3 regions of the Thauera sp. AutoDN2 genome follow, and region 3 is predicted to be linked to each of the others. Evidence: riboswitches for the same ligand, from Rfam matches in the RefSeq annotation. Region 3 holds a riboswitch; each other region holds the start of a gene.
The links. A riboswitch is a leader RNA that binds a small molecule or an ion and turns the genes downstream of it on or off. The one in region 3 is predicted to bind cobalamin.
Positions count from the first base shown of each region.

Region 1: linked by a shared signal. The riboswitch ahead of ACPT9U_RS10625 (energy-coupling factor ABC transporter permease) and the one ahead of bluB (5,6-dimethylbenzimidazole synthase) in region 3 are both predicted to bind cobalamin.
Region 2: linked by a shared signal. The riboswitch ahead of ACPT9U_RS09550 (GNAT family N-acetyltransferase) and the one ahead of bluB (5,6-dimethylbenzimidazole synthase) in region 3 are both predicted to bind cobalamin.

Region 1 covers NZ_JBNCAR010000017.1:11,471-17,339, reverse strand. The annotation lists gene ACPT9U_RS10635 (sirohydrochlorin chelatase) at 1-876, opposite strand, end outside; gene cobM (precorrin-4 C(11)-methyltransferase) at 873-1,700, opposite strand; gene ACPT9U_RS10625 (energy-coupling factor ABC transporter permease) at 1,700-2,338, opposite strand; cobalamin riboswitch at 2,610-2,834, opposite strand; gene ACPT9U_RS10620 (DEAD/DEAH box helicase) at 2,961-4,439, opposite strand; gene ACPT9U_RS10615 (M48 family metallopeptidase) at 4,712-5,860, shown strand.
Region 2 covers NZ_JBNCAR010000013.1:67,583-73,451, forward strand. The annotation lists gene ACPT9U_RS09530 (sigma-54-dependent Fis family transcriptional regulator) at 1-496, opposite strand, end outside; gene ACPT9U_RS09535 (DUF779 domain-containing protein) at 853-1,233, opposite strand; gene adh (aldehyde dehydrogenase) at 1,323-2,843, opposite strand; gene ACPT9U_RS09545 (ketopantoate reductase family protein) at 3,134-4,075, shown strand; cobalamin riboswitch at 4,075-4,280, shown strand; gene ACPT9U_RS09550 (GNAT family N-acetyltransferase) at 4,438-5,010, shown strand; gene ACPT9U_RS09555 (hypothetical protein) at 5,068-5,280, shown strand; gene ACPT9U_RS09560 (hypothetical protein) at 5,274-5,687, shown strand; gene ACPT9U_RS09565 (ribonucleotide-diphosphate reductase subunit beta) at 5,684-5,869, shown strand, end outside.
Region 3 covers NZ_JBNCAR010000002.1:240,920-246,788, forward strand. The annotation lists gene nirB (nitrite reductase large subunit NirB) at 1-71, opposite strand, end outside; gene ACPT9U_RS02465 (nitrate- and nitrite sensing domain-containing protein) at 493-1,836, opposite strand; gene bluB (5,6-dimethylbenzimidazole synthase) at 1,914-2,741, opposite strand; cobalamin riboswitch at 2,791-2,984, opposite strand; gene rlmB (23S rRNA (guanosine(2251)-2'-O)-methyltransferase RlmB) at 3,115-3,867, opposite strand; gene rnr (ribonuclease R) at 3,860-5,869, opposite strand, start outside.

The sequences.
Region 1 (5,869 bases), on a different contig from region 3:
GTGGCCGTGATGGCACGCGGTGTGGCTGTGGTCGTGCAGGTGTTCGTCCTCGGCGGCGAGGCGGTAGCGGCAGCCGTCGCACTCAAGCAGGCCGTGGGCGGCACCGGCCCCGGCATCGGCGACGCCCGCGCAGCCCTCGGCCACGCGTGTATCGAGCAGGGCGAAGATGCCTTCGTCGAAGCCGAAGTGGGTTCCGAGCGCGAAGACCAGTTGCGGGTACTGGCGCCGCAGGCGCTCGATCTGGGCCTGGATGCGCTCGATCAGCACGCCTGTGAAGAGGTACACCGGAACGATGCAGATCTGTGTCATGCCGAGCCGAGCCTGGCGCTGCACCACGGTCTCGAGCCGGGGCCAGGTCACGCCGGTGAAGGCGAGTTCGACCAGCTCGTGGTCGCCGTCCTCGAAGATCCAGCGCGCCATCTTGGCGAGCTCGCCGTTGGCGCCAGGGTCCGAGGAGCCGCGGCCGAGCAGCACCACGCCGGTGGTGTGCGGGTCGGGCATGTCGAGCTGGCGCATCAGGCGATCGAGCTGGCCGCGCAGCACGGCGAAAAGCTCGCGCCCCATGCCGAGATGCCGGGTGCAGGCGAAGTCGACGCTGGGGTGGCGCGCGCGGGCGCGCTCGAGTGCGGCCGGCAGCTCCATCTTGACGTGGCCGGCGGCGTTGAGGATGAAGGGGATCGAGAGCACGCGGCGGCTTTCGCGCGCGGCGCGGTCGAGGCCCTCGTCGAGCAGCACGTCGGCGTGCTCGATGAAGCAGGTTTCGATGCGCCAGCCGGGATGGCGTTCGCGCCATTGTGCGGCAAAGTGCAGGATCTCCTTGTTGCCCTCGCGATTGCGCGAGCCGTGACCAACGAGGAGGAGCGTGGTGTCGTTCATGCGGATTCTCCGGTGGCGATGCCGGGTTCTGTGGCTGGCCTCGACGCCTTGCGGAAACGGTGGCCGAAGCCCGGGTCGTAGAGCTTCGAGCGCGCGATATCGGGCCACAGGCGGGCGCCGAGTGCGGGGCTGGCGAGAATCATGGCCTGGCTGGCGATCTTCTCGTCCTGGCAGCGGCGCTTGATGTCGGCCAGGGTGCCGCGCACGATCCTCTCCGCGCCCGGCCAGCTCGCCTTGTGCACCACCACGATCGGGGCATCCTCCGGCCAGCCGGCGGCACGCAGCGCGCGCTGCACCTCGTGCAGCAGGGTGATCGACAGGAAGATGCACAGCGTGCTGCGGTGGGCGGCGAGCGCCTCGAGCGCCTCGCCTGCGGGCATCGGGGTACGGCCGGCAACGCGGGTGAGGATGACGGTCTGGGTGACTTCGGGCAGGGTCAGGGTCTCGCCGGCCGCCGCGGCCGCGGCCATCGCCGAGGACACGCCTGGCACCACCTGCCAGGGAATGCCTGCGGCGTCGAGCGGGCGGGTCATCTCGACGAGCGCGCCGTACAGGCCGGGGTCGCCCGTCTGCAGGCGCACCACGGTGCGGTGACGGGCGCAAGCGTCGATCAGCCAGGCGTTCATGGCCTCGAGCGTCATGTCCTTTGAGTCACGGATCGTGCAGCCGGTGGGCGCGTGCTGCGTTGCCGCCTGATCGACCAGCGAGCCCGCGAACAGGATCGCGCCCGCCTGCTCGAGCAGGCGGCGGCCCTTCACCGTGATCAGGTCCGGGTCGCCGGGGCCCGCGCCGACGAACCAGACCGTGCCGGGCAGGCCGGACATCAGCCGCGCGCCGGGATGGCGAAGCAGAGCTGCACCAATGGGCGGTGGGCCTGCGACTGCAGCAGCCGGACCACGGCCACGGTGAATACCGGCTCGATCAGCACCACCGGCAGGTAGGCGGCGGCGAAGGTCATCCACTCCGCGAAGGGCGTGGCGATCTCGCCCATGGCCAGCCAGAAGCCCACCATCAGTGCGACGCCGGCGTAGTAGCCCGCGTCGAGCTTGAGCACCGCGCCGATGCGGGTGGCGGCGCCGGCGGTGAGCTTGCGGCCCAGCGTGGCATGCAGTGCGAGCAGCGGCACGGCGAGTGAAAGGAAATTCACTCCCAGGTGCAGCAGGTCGGCCGGCTCGAAGATCACGCCCTGCAGCAGCAGGCCGAGGCCGAAGCCGAGCAGGGTGGGCACGAAGCCGAGCGTGAGGTAGATCGGCATGGCGCCGATGAAGTGCAGCTCCGACGCGCCCGCGGGCAGGTGAAAGCTCTGCATGAAAACGGAGAAGAACAGCGCCGCGAGCAGCGTGCGCAGGATGAACTGCGGTTTGCGCAGAAGCTGTGGTGCCTGGGCGGCGACGAGTGCGACGGCGGCGAGGTTGGCGGCGGTGATCTTGGTGCCGGAAAGGATGCCCGGTTCGATGTGCATGATGACTCCCCACGAGTGCATGGAACGACGATGGGAACCACGCGGGCGGGGGGCGGCATGCGGACACGGCGCTGCCGGTGAGCGTGCGCACGCGAGCAGAGCGCGAACGCACGCAGGGCACGGCAGTGCCTGGAGACCGCTTGCACAACGAGTCGGCTGGAGCTTCCGGCGCACGCGGGCAGCCGGCGGAAAACCAGTCGGATCAAACCCACACCCCGGGGCTCACATCAACCTGGAACCTCGCACGCCGCCGCTTGCATGGCGGGCGCGATGTTCCGTACTCGATCGGGCCGGTCTTCTGGCTCGCCGTCTTCCTCGTCCGCCGACCTTCCCGAGCGCAAGGCTCAGTGGCATGTTGGCGGATTCGTCAGGCTCACAGCAGCGGGGGCTGCGCCGGAATGGTCGTTCGCGCACAAGGCGGACGACGTCACCGGACTTCCCGTTTCACCCCGTCCTGCGGTTGCAGGCCGGGGCACCCGGATCGAATGCGGGGCGAAGCATAGGCGAAGGCGGCGCGACAACGCAAGCGTCGTGTCGAACTGCGCGTCTCTTGCCCGGCTTCATTCCCTTGTGCTGCGAAAGGTGTGCAGCGTGTGCCGCGTCGGCGGCAAGCCGCAGTCGTTCAGCGCTTATCGCCGCTCGGTTTTGCGGCAAACAGGGCGGCGCGTGGGGGTTGGCGCCTTCCCGCCTCGGGGCGGGGTGAGGGTTTGCGCGCGACGCCCGTATCACGCGGCTCGGTTGCGCGCGCAGTGCGCGCGCCCTCGCCCTCGGCATGACCTTGTGCTGCCGGGCGCGGGGCGGCTTTGCCCGGGCCACGACCGCTTCTGCTGGCGCCGCGTTCGTCGCGCGCGGGCGCACCCTGGGCGCCTCGGCCGGAGCCGGGGCGACCTCCACCGCGGCGCGGCATGGGGGGGCGGGCGTGGTCGGCGTCATGCGCGGCCTCGCCGCCGGCGCTGGGCACGAAGTCCTCGGCCACGGCGCGGTCGATGCGGCGCTTGATCAGGCGCTCGATCGCGGTGAGCAGGTTGGCCTCTTCCCGGTCGACCAGCGAGATTGCATGCCCTGCGGCGCCAGCGCGGCCCGTGCGGCCGATGCGGTGCACGTAGTCCTCGGGCACGTTGGGAAGCTCGAAGTTGACCACCTGTGGCAACTGGTCGATGTCCAGGCCGCGCGCGGCGATGTCGGTGGCGACCAGCACCGGCAGCGAGCCGTCCTTGAACTGCGCGAGCGCGCGGGTGCGAGCAGCCTGACTCTTGTTGCCGTGGATGGCCGCGGACTCGATGCCGTGCTTGGTGAGGTACTCGGCGAGCTTGTTGGCGCCGTGTTTGGTGCGGGTGAATACCAGCGCCTGGAACCACTGCTTTTCCTTGATCAGATGCGCGAGCAGCTCGCGCTTCTGCTTCTGGCCGACCATGTAGACCGCCTGGTCGACGCGCTCTGCCGTCGTGTTGCGCGGCGCCACCTCGACGGTGGCGGGGTCGTGCAGCAGGCCTTGGGTGAGCTGGCGGATCTCGTCGGAGAACGTGGCCGAGAACAGCAGGTTCTGGCGCTTCTTCGGCAGCAGCGCGAGCACCTTGCGAATGTCGCGGATGAAGCCCATGTCGAGCATGCGGTCGGCTTCGTCCAGCACCAGAAACTCGACGCCCGAGAGGTCGAGCGTGCGCTGGCCGACATGGTCGAGCAGGCGCCCCGGGGTGGCGACGAGGATGTCGACACGCTTCTTCAGTGCCGTGATCTGCGGGTTGATGTTGACGCCACCGAACATGACCAGCGAGGTCAGTGGCAGGTGCTTGCCGTAGGTCTTGACCGACTCTTCCACCTGGGCGGCGAGCTCGCGTGTGGGGGTAAGGATCAGGCAGCGCGGGCGACCGGGCGGATGCGGGTGGGTGTGGGTGGCGGCCAGCATGTGCAGCAGCGGCAGCGTGAAGCCGGCGGTCTTGCCGGTGCCGGTCTGCGCCGCAGCGAGCAGGTCGCGGCCGGACAGCACCTCGGGAATGGCCTGTGCCTGGATGGGCGTCGGGTGGGTGTAGCCCGCCTCGCCGATGGCGCGCAGGATGGGTTCGGCCAGCGCGAGGCTGGCGAAAGTCAATTCGGGATTCATTCGATGGTCCGGCGCGAGCCCGCCGCGTTCGAGCGGCACCAATCCGGGCTGCGGGAAGAGATCCGGCTGGCTGCACGCGGAAGGCGCGGGCCGCATGGATCGTTTCAGGAAACGCTGCATCGACTGGTGCACTGCAGCGAGGCGCCACTATAAGCGCTTGGGCGGCGATATGCGAGGCCTTTCGGCGCTCTTTCGCAAGGGTTCGATACCATGCGCATGAATATTGCGCTTTGGTTACAATTCGACCTCCTTCAACGTGTCCGGCAGCCGCCATGAGCGCATTCCTGCCCCGTCCGAGCGTCCTTCGCCTGCGCGAGCGGATGGCCATCCGTCTCGCCCTGGTTTCGCTGTCCGGGATTGCGTTGCTGCTCGGCGCGGTGGGTCTTGCGGCATGGCTCGCGGCGGCAAGCGCAGGCGCTGCGCTGCAGGCGATCGACCATGGACTTCCGCTGCGGACGCTGGCCTGGGTCGCCGTGGGGCTGGTGCTCGCCTGGTTGGCCTCATGGGGGTTGGGGGCGATGCTGCGGCTCGCACCCCGCGCCGAGGGCGTACCGCTTACGCGCCAGTCGGCCGAGGAGCTCTTTCGCCTGGTCGATGAGCTCTCCGAACGCGCTGGCATTCCTCCGCTTCACCATCTGCGCATCACCGAAGACATCAACGCTGCGGTGGTGCAGAGACCGAGCCTTGGGCTCGGTGGCAGGTTGCGAACCGAACTGCAGATCGGGCTTCCACTCGTCCATGGTCTGTCACCGATGCAGTTTGGTGCCGTGCTTGCGCATGAACTGGGCCACATTGCCGCGCAGCGTCTGGGCTGGTGCGGCTGGGGGGCCTTCCTGAGGGCATGGTGGATGCGCATCCTCGATGCGCTCGCGCTGAATCTGCCGGCGAGGCTGCGCTGGCTGGAGTCCCGTATCGATGGTTATTGCCGGCACATGCTCCGGCTCGCGCGTGTGGAGGAGCTCGAGGCCGACAGTGTCGCGGCACGCCTGGTCGGCGCCGAGTTGGTGGGGCAGACGCTGGTGGAGTTGAGCCGAAAGGCCCACTTCCTGCATCATGACTACTGGCCTCGGCACCAAGCCTTGCGGGTGGCAGGGTGCTCGTCCGCGCTGCGTCCGTATCGTGAGATGGGGTGCGGATTTGCCACGGCATATCCATGCGTGGCGCTGGCGTGTGCGCAGGCCGTGGGTGACGGCGAATGCCGCCCCGACCCGTTCCATCCCAGCCTGCGTCGCCGCCTGCGGGCGCTCCGGTTTGCTGGTCAGGGGCCGGCGACCAGACCGGGCACGGCCGCCGACCAATACCTCGGCGGAGCCCTTCCTGGCCTGGCTCGCGTGTTCGACCGGGCCTGGGAAGAACTGGTGCACTGCAAGCGCCACCCCATGGTGGCGGGTCGTGGCGGGGCGGACGAGCCGCGCGACTGAACGTTCCTC
Region 2 (5,869 bases), on a different contig from region 3:
AGGTGAGCACACCATTGCATTCGAAATAATGCTCGGCACCCAGCACCTCGACCGGCGCGCGCTCGATCAACGCCGCACCGATTGCATTGGTGCCACGATGGCATTCGCTCCAGCTCGCACCCGGTTGCAGGGCAACCCGGCTGGCGCGATCGACAAAGGCGGGATCACCAATGCCGTGCAAGATCAAGCCACTCGCGTCCGCGAGCAAGACCATGCTCCCCGAGGCACGAATCTGCTCATGGAGGTGCTCCATGACCGCGCTCGCGTGATTGAGCAGCACGGTATTGCGCTCACGCGCCACGACCAGGTCACCGCGGGTCGAACCTGAAAACTCCCCCCTGTCGCCCACCTCCATCCTCAATCGCAGGCAACGTTCCCAGGATCGCAGCACAGGCGCGGCCACCCCCCGCTGGGGCAATTCACCGCGCTCAAGAAACCTGCGCCGCAACGAGGCCACCGCATTGGGCGCGACTACGTCTGCCGCTTCGAATCTCATCGTTTCGTCTCCCCCGCAGCCGATGCTCGGGCTGCTTGCAGACGCCCGGCGAGCTATCTCGATCGGTGCGATCGGCGTGGCTGCAGGCCAGCCCCCGACGCACGGGCCACATGCTAATCCGATCGCCGGCAGCCTGGTGAAGTTGTTCGCGCCAAGGAATGGCGCAGCAGCAGTGCGCGACGCCCTTCCATTTCGCTTCGGCGCCGGCTGCCATATCTGCCCTACCGCAATGCGCGCTCACGGGCTCGCCCCCGATGTGCGGTGCCCCGAAGTCACTGGCCAGGCAGGTGCAGCGGCTTTCTCGCGCGCGCGCGCCGGGCTGGGAAACCTTGTCCTTCTGACGCTGCAGAGCGCGCTCAGCCCTTGCGCTGAAGCTCTTCAGCGTCGATTTCGGCGAGTTCCTCGTCGCTGAACAGTCGCGACCGGGTATGGAAGGCCTTGCCCGTGCCCCCCTCGAGCGAAAAGGTACCGCCCTGCCCCTCGACCACGTCGATGATCAGCTGAGTGTGCTTCCAGTACTCGTACTGCGACGCGCTCATGTAAAACGGCACGCCGCCGATCTCACCGAGACGCACGTCATGCGGCCCGATCGTGAGATCGGTGGGCAGGTAGCAGTTCGCCGCGCTGTTGTCGCAACAGCCGCCGGACTGGTGGAACATCAGCTCGGGGCCATGCTCGGCCTTGAGCTGCGCGATCAGCTCCAGCGCCGCAGGCGTGGCAATGACGCGTTCGACCATGGCTTCGTCCTCCGCAATGCAAAATAGGGGGCGGTTGCCCGCCCCCGAGGAGATACCCCGGACAGGGCATGGGGAGAGAGGACGGTCGCTCAGAAGAAGCCGAGCTTGTTCTCGCTGTAGCTCACGAGCAGGTTCTTGGTCTGCTGGTAGTGGTCGAGCATGACCTTGTGCGTCTCGCGGCCGATGCCCGACTCCTTGTAGCCGCCGAAGGCAGCGTGCGCCGGGTAGGCGTGATAGCAGTTGGTCCACACGCGGCCGGCCTGGATGGCCCGGCCCATGCGATAGGCGACGTTACCGTTGCGGCTCCATACGCCGGCACCCAGACCGTACAGGGTGTCGTTGGCGATCGAAAGGGCCTCGGCCTCGTCCTTGAAGGTGGTCACCGCGAGCACCGGCCCGAAGATCTCTTCCTGGAAGATGCGCATCTTGTTGTGGCCCTTGAACAGCGTCGGCTGGATGTAGAAGCCGTCGGTCAGGTCACCGCCAAGTTGGGCACGATTGCCGCCGATCAGAACCTCGGCGCCCTCCTCACGACCGAGCGCGAGGTAGGACTGGATCTTGGTCATCTGTTCCTGCGAGGCCTGCGCCCCCATCATCGTGTCGGTGTCGAGCGGGCTGCCCTGCTTGATGGCGGCGACGCGCTTCAGTGCGCGCTCCATGAAGCGGTCGTAGATCGATTCCTGGATCAGCGCGCGGCTCGGGCAGGTGCACACTTCGCCCTGGTTGAAGGCGAACAGCACCAGGCCCTCGATCGCCTTGTCGAGGAAGGCATCATCCTTGTCCATCACGTCGGCGAAGAAGATGTTGGGCGACTTGCCGCCCAGCTCCAGCGTGGCCGGGATCAGGTTGTTGGCGGCGGCCTGGGCGATGACGCGGCCGGTGGAGGTCGAGCCGGTGAAGGCGATCTTGGCGATGCGCTTGCTGGTGGCGAGCGGCATGCCGGCCTCACGGCCATAGCCGTTGACGATGTTGAGCACGCCCGGCGGCAGCAGGTCGGCGATCAGTTCCATCAGCACCAGGATCGAGATCGGGGTCGACTCGGCGGGCTTGAGCACCACGCAGTTACCCGCACCCAGAGCCGGCGCCAGCTTCCACGCCGCCATCAGGATCGGGAAGTTCCACGGGATGATCTGGCCGACCACGCCCAGCGGCTCGTGGATGTGATAGGCCATGGTGTTCTCGTCGATCTCCGAGATGCCGCCTTCCTGCGAGCGCAGGCAGCCGGCGAAGTAGCGGAAGTGGTCGACGGCGAGCGGGATGTCGGCGTTGAGCGTCTCGCGGATCGGCTTGCCGTTGTCGACGGTCTCGGCGTAGGCGAGCAGTTCGAGGTTGGCCTCGAGGCGGTCGGCGATCTTGAGCAGGATGTTCGAGCGCGTGGTGGCGTCGGTCTTGCCCCAGGTCGGGAAGGCCGCGTGTGCGGCATCGAGCGCCAGCTCAATGTCCTCGGCCGTGGAGCGCGCGGCCTGGGTGTACTTCTGGCCGGAAACCGGGGTGACCACATCGAAATACTGCCCCTTGACCGGGGCCACCCATTTGCCACCGATGAAGTTGTCATAACGGCTTTTGAACTGAACCTTGGCGTCGGCCTGGCCGGGCATTGCGTACAGCATGATCTCGTCTCCTCGATTTTCTGGATGCACAGCAAGTCGCTGCATCTCACCTCCAGCAGGAGTCATGCCAGAATGCGAATGCGCCTGGATTCGGGCATTCCAGCCCCACAGCACATCCCATCGGCTGTTCCCATTGGGTGGAATGAACAGGCTGAGTTGCTCCAGATGCTCCATGGAGCAGGCATGCTGGAGCACCCATCCGATGTTTATGCGACATCGCGACCGCGAAGCCGTCTGGCACGCAACAGGCAGGGATCCACTTGAAATCCGAACCGCTCCGTACGTATCGAATGGACAGTAATCTCGAGGCACCCCCTCGTGCCACACACCACAGCCAGGCCGACACGCGCTTCCCGGTTGCGATCATCGGCGCCGGCGCGCTGGGCCTGCACTTTGCTGCGCGGCTGCGCGCCGTCGTGCCGCTCGCCGTGATTGCGCGTAACGCACACCGGGTCGCAAGCCTCCGCACCGGCGTGCAAGTGGGCGAGCAAACACTCGCCCTGGAAGCCTTCGACGCTGCCCACCCCCCTGTCGCCGACTGGGTGATCGTGCTGGTGAAGGCCGCCGACACAGCGGCAGCCGCGGAAGTCGCCTCACGCATGCGCCCCATCGGCGTGCTGTCCTTGCAGAACGGGATCACCGTGGACATGCTGCGCGGGCATTGCCACGCACAACACGTGGATCAGGGCATCACCACCGAGGGCGCGTGGCGCGACGGCAACCGGGTGCAGCCCTCAGGCGCAGGCGAAACCCTGCTGCCGCCCGGGTTCGAGCCGCTCGCGCGGATGCTGGCGGACGCGGGTCTCGAGGCTCGCATCGAGCCGGAAATCACCGCCGCGCGGCTGGCGAAGCTGCTGGTGAACGTCGCCATCAACCCGCTCGCGGCGCTGTTCCGCGTGCCCAACGGCGCCCTGCTCGAGCCGCCGCACCGCGTACTGCTCAACGCCCTGGTGCGCGAGGCACTGCCGGTACTGCGCGCCAACGGCCTCGAGCTCGACGAAGCGGCCGCGCTCGCGCGGGTGCATGGCGTTGCCCGCGCCACCGCCGCCAACCGCGCCAGCATGCTGCAGGACGTCCTCGCCGGCCGCCACACCGAGATCGACGCCATCACCGGCGCCCTGCTATCCATGGCCGAGGCGGCCGGGCTCGAAGTTCCGACGCATCGCGCGGTGCATACCCTGGTGCGTACGATCGAACGCGGCGCGTTTGACAGCGCCGGGGGCCAGGGCTAACCTCCGCCCCTGTTCATGGTTGTCCGCCGTCATCGGCGGACATGAAAAGGGAATCCGGTGCCGCGCCCAGCGCGAACCCCGGAGCTGCCCCCGCAACTGTAATCGGCGAGTCCTGCGCCCTCTCTGCCACTGGAAATCTTCCGGGAAGGCTGGCGCAAGACGACGACCCGTGAGCCAGGAGACCTGCCATGCACATCACCTTCAACAGTTTGGGGCGGGGTGTCCCTGACAAGAGGCATGGCTCACACCATTTCACTTGCTCGCTTTCCTGATGGCACGGCAGCACCGTATGGCATTGCCATGCGCGTGACGCATCACGCCCGTGCGTCGGAGATCCGCCCTGCCCGCACCGGATCTCCGCCATGCCCACCGCCGACCGCCCCGCTGCAACGCTGACACCGCCGACCGATTCCAGAGGCGTCGTTCTGAGGCCGATGTTCCGCTTCGGCCCCGCCGACGCACCCCGCATCCTCGAACACCTACTTGCGCTGGATGCCGATGACCGCCTGCTGCGCTTCAGCCACGGCATCCGCGACGAAGGCATCGCCGCCTACGTCGCCACCCTCGACTTCGCACGCGACCATGTGCATGGGCTGGGCACCGCACAAGGCGACATCGTCGCCCTCGCCCATATCGCGGTGCGCGATGGGGAGGTCGACTTCGGGCTCAGCGTTACCGCAACTCATCGCCAGCACGGACTGGGCCGAGCACTGTTCAACCACGTCATAGCCCTGGCCCGCCTGCACGGCGCAGGCCGGATCGTGTGTCACAGCATCAGCCCGGCGGTACTCCACATGGCTGCCGCCAGCGGCTTCAGTCGGCCTGGCGGCAGCCACACCGCCCCCTTGACGCTGGATCTGCGGGCCGAGTCCCACGCCGGCGACGACGCCCCGCCTTGCCCGGCCCCCAGCGCAGTCAGCCTCGCGGCCGCCTGAAGCTCGCCTTCCCTCAGCAACCCGTTTCATCCGCACTCACCCAGACGAGGACCACCCGTGGACCGACTTCCGACCGAAGCACTTGATAACGCCATGCAACTCGCCGCTTTCCAGATCATCCGCCGCAATGGCGCCGTCGTTGCCTTCGATCCGAACAAGATCGCCGTCGCCATGACCAAGACCTTTCTCGCCGTCGAGGGCCGCCAGGGCGCGGCGAGATCCGCCTCTTCAAGCGCCTGCCCGCCTTCCAGCTGTGGCGCAAGATGCTGACCATGCTGTTCGAGACCGGGCATCCGTGGATCACCTTCAAGGACGCCTGCAACCTGCGCTCGCCGCAGCAGCACGTGGGCGTGGTGCATGGCTCCAACCTGTGCACCGAGATCACGCTCAACACCTCGGCCGACGAGACCGCGGTGTGCAACCTCGGCTCGGTGAACCTGCCCGCCCATCTGGTGCGCGAGCTGAAGGCACTCGGCCTGTGGGACGAGGGGATGGTGGCCGACCTCAAGTACTTCGACGGCTCACTCACCCCGATCGAGGGCATTCACGCCGAACTCAAGGCGCGTTACGCCACCGCAATGGAGAAAACCGGCACCAACACGCCGGCCACCACCAGCGACGACCCGGCGCCCAAGACCTGCTCCATTCTCGACCCCGACTGCGAGGCCTGCCAATGACCGCCTTCTTCGACGACTGGGACACGCCGGTTCGCCCTCGGGCAGCCACTGCTCCAGCCGCTACGCCAGCCTCCCGCCAGGCAGACTCCCCGGCGTCCACGGTGACGCCCACGGCGCCGGCATTCCGCCCCGACGCGGCCCTGTCCGCCACCGATGCCCGGCCGGGCGCGCTGGCACCGGTG
Region 3 (5,869 bases):
TTGATCAGCTCTTCGATCGTGCGCACGCCGGCCATACCGTTGCCGACAAGGACGAGTTTCATCTTCTTCATGGTCTTCTCCGCGACAAGGCCAGTACGTTCGAAACGGAAACGGCGCCCACTCCGCCCAGCCCTTTGGGCCGTAGCGGAATGGACGCCGTTGTCCTGAAGCTGGAAATTTCTGGGCAGCGCTCGCTGCCGGGTGCCCGACCGCCTTTGGCCGGTTGCTGAACACTTCAAAGCATCAAACATGCCAAGCCGGGCAGGCCGCAGCACAGGCCCGGAATCCGGGGCATAGATCCGGTTTCTGCGCTGCAGCTCGCACGAACGTCCGGCCTCGCAACGTCTTCGACCGCACTGCTGCAGTGCAGCAGTCGAGCCCCGATGCACGCCGATGGTGCAATCCGCGCCAGCAGCCCAGGCGCGCATGGCTCACGCCCCGCAACGCAATGCCGCGGCTGGAGCCCAGCCATCGCAACGCAGCAGGCTGCCCTCAGCTCCGCCCCGGCAGAAATGCCTCCATCGCGAGCGCGGCCTCGGCAACCTCGACGATGCGGCGCCCCTGGTTCATCGCCGTCTGCCGCAGCAGGCGGTAGGCCTCATCCTCGGCGAGCCCCTGGTGGCGCATCAGCACTCCCTTCGCGCGCTCGACGAGCTTGCGCTCCTCCAGGCTCGCACGTACGGCAGCGAGTTCGTCACTCATCGCCTGCAGCCGGCTCGACTGCGCATGCAGTACGTCGACGATCGAAGCGGCCAGACGCGGCCCCATCGGATCGGGCACCGCGGGCCTGCCCGCCCCGCCCTCCAGCCCACCATTCAGCCCGCCGAACTCACCGGCGCGTCCTTCCTCCGCCCCTTCTTCACCCATGCGCACGCCGGGCGTGGCCCCTGCGGCGTCCAGTCCCTCCATTCCGTCCAGCGCAGATGCGAGCCGCTGCGGGTCATCCGGATCTGCCTGCAGGGCCTCGCTGCGCCGCAGGCATTCCGTCCTCAGTGCCGCGCCAAGCAGCACTTCGACCTCCCGCACGCGGTCGAGGCGCAGCGAGCAGCAGGCAAACCACTCCTGGGCCCGCTCGGGCACGCCCGCAACAGCCTGCCCATCTGCAAGCAGCTTGCGGCGCAGGCGCTCCAGTTCGACGAGTGGCATCGCCTGCTGCACACCCTGCCATGCCGTCCGCACATCCTCCGGAGAAAAGGCCTCGAAGCGCTGGAAGCACGCCTCCTGACCCTCGATCAGATACAGCAGCGGCGGGCCATCCACTGCCGGATCGGCCGTCGCAGCAAACACCGCCGTGCCCAGCGCACGTTCCTGGCCAGCGAGCTCCTTGCCCTGCATGAGGTTGAACAGCGCCACGAGCAGCCGTGAAATCGCGGGATCGGCTGCCACGTCCGCCGCCTCGAGCACCAGCGCCAGCAGGGCAGCGATGGTCCGCCTGAAGTGCGCTGTCGCCTCGGCGACGGAGCAGCGCTGGCGCACGATCGCCTCGCGCAGATCGGGGAGCATGTCGACGCGGTGCAGCGCAAGGGCGATACGGGTAAACAGCCGAGCGCCGCCGGCCACAGCGAAACCTGGCACGGCGTCACGGATCTCCGGCCGCCCCAGCCAGGATCGCACGGCCGCCTCCGCGCTGCGGCTTGCCTCGGCATGCTCTTGCCGTTCCGGGCCAAAACGCGCGCCCGTGGAAGCCAGAAAAAGGTTTGAGGCGCCGCGCTCGCCTTGCAGGCGATGCACGAGTTCGCCCACGAGCTGGACGAGCTCGCAGCTGCGCGCAAGCTGTTCCAGCTCGTGGATCTCGCTGCGACGAGCAGCGACGAGAAAGGCCAGGGTCGATTTCACGCGGGGCTCCCGAGGGTTCTTGTTCTGCGGCCGGGGCCGCAGGGGTAGAACCAAGCAAGAGCCGTGCGCAGCCAGTGTCAGCGTGGGCGAGGAGGCAGCTTCCGTACCTGATCGATGAGCTGTTCGCCAGCCTCGTCCGCGGGCCCCTGCCAGCCATCGAAATGCAGCAGCTCGGGCAAGGGCATGCGCGGCAACCAGCCCGCAGCCTCGAGTTCGGGCTGGGCGTGAAACGCGCTCACGTGACCGATGCACAGGTAGGCGATCGGTACGATTTCACGCGGGATGCCCAGCACCTCGCGCAGCGCCTGCGGGTGCAGGATGCTGACCCAGCCCACGCCGAGGTTCTCGGCACGCGCGGCCAGCCACAGGTTCTGCACCGCACACACCGCGCTGTACACGTCCATCGCGCCGATGTGGGTGCGGCCGATCACCACCGGCCCATGGCGGCTGCGGTCGCAGGTGATGCAGATGTTCACCGGCGACTCGAGGATGCCTTCGAGCTTCAGGTTGCGGTAGGTGTCGCGCTTGCCTTCCTCGAACATCTGTTCGGCCTCGGCGTGCGCGGCAAGGAAGTCAGCATGGATCTGCTCGCGCACCGCGCGCGAGCGCACCACGATGAAATCCCAGGGCTGCATGAAGCCTACCGAGGGCGCGTGATGAGCGGCATCGAGCACACGCGCGAGCACCTCGTCGGGGATCGGATCGGGCAGGAACTCGCCCCGCACGTCGCGGCGGGTATGGATGGCGCGATAGACCGCGTCGCGCTCGGCCGCATCGAAGCGCGGATCGGCCTGGAAGCGCACGGGGCCGGCGCTGCCGGCCAGGTCGTTCGTGACCGGTTCTTGGGTAAATGCGGGCGCGTCGGTACGCGCCGGCGCGGCATGCGCCTGCGTCGGGCTGCTCATGAAGTATTCCCCTTGTCGTCGAGCAGTAGACAGCCACCGACCAGGCGACTGCTGGGTGCACTTCGAGGCCGGTCTTCCGGCTGCGGATCAACTCGTCCGGACGCCTTCCCGGTCCTTGCGGACCAGTGACTGGGCGAACCTTGCCCGGACAATCCCCTTCACGGCGCTGGGCGCGCGGTGGGTTTGCACCACCTTCCCGATTCTCCCGCGCAGCGCGCGGGCACCTCGAAGCAAACAGGGGCGCAAGCTTAGCCGCAAACGGGCTGCCGCGGCAAAAGACGTGCGCTGGGTCAGTGCGTTCCTGCAGCGCCCGCACGGTGGCGTGCCGGGCGCAGACCGGACGAGCAAACGCGTGCGAGCCGCCTAGCCAGTTTCAGCCCCGCTGGCGGCGCGCCTCGAACAGGCAGATCCCGCTCGCCACCGACACATTGAGGCTCTCGACGCTACCGTGCATGGGGATGCGGGCAAGCGCATCGCAGGTGTCGCGGGTGAGGCGACGCAGGCCGTCACCTTCGGCGCCGAGCACCCACGCCACTGGCACCTTCTGGTCGATGTCGTAGATGGACTTGTCGGCTTCGCCTGCGGCACCGACGATCCACACGCCGGCGTCCTGCATCTCGCGCAGGGCGCGGGCAAGGTTGGTCACGGTGATGTAGGGCACGGTATCGGCGGCGCCGCTGGCGACCTTGACCGCAGTGGCGTTGAGGCCCACCGCGCGGTCCTTGGGTGCGACCACCGCATGTGCACCGGCGGCGTCGGCCACACGCAGACAGGCGCCGAGGTTGTGCGGATCCTGCACGCCGTCGAGAACCAGGATCAGCGCATTCTCGTCCAGGCTGTCGAGCACGTCGGCGAGCTTGATCTCGCGCCGGGTGGCGTCGACCTTGGCGACCACGCCCTGGTGGCGACGGGTGCCCACCATGCCGTCGAGCTTGTCGCCCTCGCTCTGCAGGATGCGCACGCCGGCAGCCTCGGCCTGGGCAATGAACTTCTTCACCCGCGCGTCCTTGCGGTCACCGGAGAGGTAGATCTCCAGCACCGATTCGGGCGCATGGCGCAGCTTGGCAGAGACCGCGTGGAAGCCGTAAATCAGCTTGGTGGGAGTGTTCTCGGGTGCTTTAGCCACGGTCGGTGCCCTTGGTGGTGGTCTTGCGGCGGGCGCGTCGTGCCGGAGCCGCAGTCGGGGGCGCGGATTCTAGCGCTTCGGCTGCGGCTACGGCGACTGGTTCGGCGGCGGACTTCTTCGTACGCGCCTTGCGGGGCTTCGGCTCGGCGGCTTCCGACACGACAGCGCTCACCTCGAGGGGCGGCGCGCCGGCAGACTTCTTCGCACGGGTGGCGCGCGGCTTGCGCGCTTTCTTGCTCTCTGCCGGCGCCGCAGCCGCGGCTGGCACTTCGGCGGGCTGCGCAGGCGCCTTCGGCTCGGCCGGCAGCTGCCCTTCAATGAGGCGGAAGTCGATCTTGTTGGTCGCCATATCCACCCGTACGAGCTGCACCTTGACCCGGTCGGAGAGGCGGAACTGCTTGCCGGTGCGCTCGCCCATGAGCGCGTGGCGCATCTCGTCGTAGTGGAAGTAGTCGCTCCCGAGATCCGAGATGTGCAGCAGGCCCTCGATGAAGATGTCGTCGAGCGCGACGAAGAGGCCGAAGGGCACGACCGCCGACACGCTGCCGGTGAACTCCTCACCGACGCGGTCCTGCATGAAGTAGCACTTGAGGAAGGCGACCACGTCACGGGTGGCCTCGTCGGCGCGGCGCTCGGTCATCGAGCAGTGCAGGCCGATCTGCTCCCAGTCGCCCGGGCGGTACTGGTCACCGCCGAGCGCGGCCTTGATTCCGCGGTGGATCAGCAGATCGGGATAGCGCCGGATCGGCGAGGTGAAGTGGGAGTAGGACTCGTAGGCGAGGCCGAAGTGGCCGACGTTGTCCGGGCTGTACATCGCCTGCTTCAACGAGCGCAGCATCACGGTCTGCAGCAGTTGGGCGTCGGGGCGATCCTTGACCTGCTCGAGCAGCTTCGCGAAATCACTCGCGCGCGGCTCGTCACCGCCGCCCAGCCCGAGGCCGAACTCCTTGAGGAACTCGCGCAGCTTGGCGAGCTTGTCCTCGGAGGGCGAGTCATGGACGCGATACAGCGCCGGGTGCTCGCGGGTGGCGAGGAAGTCGGACGCACACACGTTGGCGGCGAGCATGCACTCCTCGATGAGGCGGTGGGCGTCGTTGCGCGTCTCGGCCACGATCTGCGCGATCTTGCCGTTATCGTCGAAGATCATGCGGGTTTCGGTGGTCTCGAAGTCGATCGCGCCGCGCTTGGCGCGCGCCTTGAGCAGCACGCGGAAGAGCTTGTCGAGGTTCTCGAGGTGGGGTAGCAGCGCGGAGAGTTCGGCGCGCACCGCCGGATCCTGCTCGTACAGCGCGGCGGCGACCTGGGTGTAGGTCAGGCGCGCGTGCGACCAGATCACCGCAGGGTAGAAGCGGTAGTTCTTGATCTCGCCGGTGGCCGAGATGGCCATGTCAGCGACCATCGCAAGGCGCTCGACCTGGGGGTTGAGCGAGCACAGGCCGTTGGAGAGCTTCTCGGGCAGCATCGGGATGACGCGGCGCGGGAAGTACACCGAGTTGCCACGATCGAAGGCGTCCTTGTCGAGCGCGCTGGCAGCATCCACATAGTGCGAGACGTCGGCAATCGCGACGATCAGGCGGTAGCCCTTGCCCTGGCGCTCGCAATACACCGCGTCGTCGAAGTCCTTCGCGGTCTCGCCGTCGATGGTCACCAGCGGCAGTTTGGTGAGGTCCTCGCGGCCGGCCCAGTCCTTCTTGCGCACAACGTCGGGCAGCTTGCGCGTCTGCGCCTTGGCCTCGGACGAGAACTCGAAGGGCAGGTCGTGCTTGCGCAGCGCGATCTCGATCTCCATGCCGGGGTCGGCATAGTTGCCGAGCACCTCGACGATGCGGCCGATCGGCTGGGCGTACTTGGTGGGCTGCTCGACCAGCTCGACGGTGACGATCTGGCCCGGCTCGGGCTTCTTGCGCCCACCGGGGGCGACCAGGATGTCCTGCGCCAGGCGGCGATTCTCGGGCACGACGATCATTACGCCGTGCTCGTTGATGACGCGGCCGACGACGCG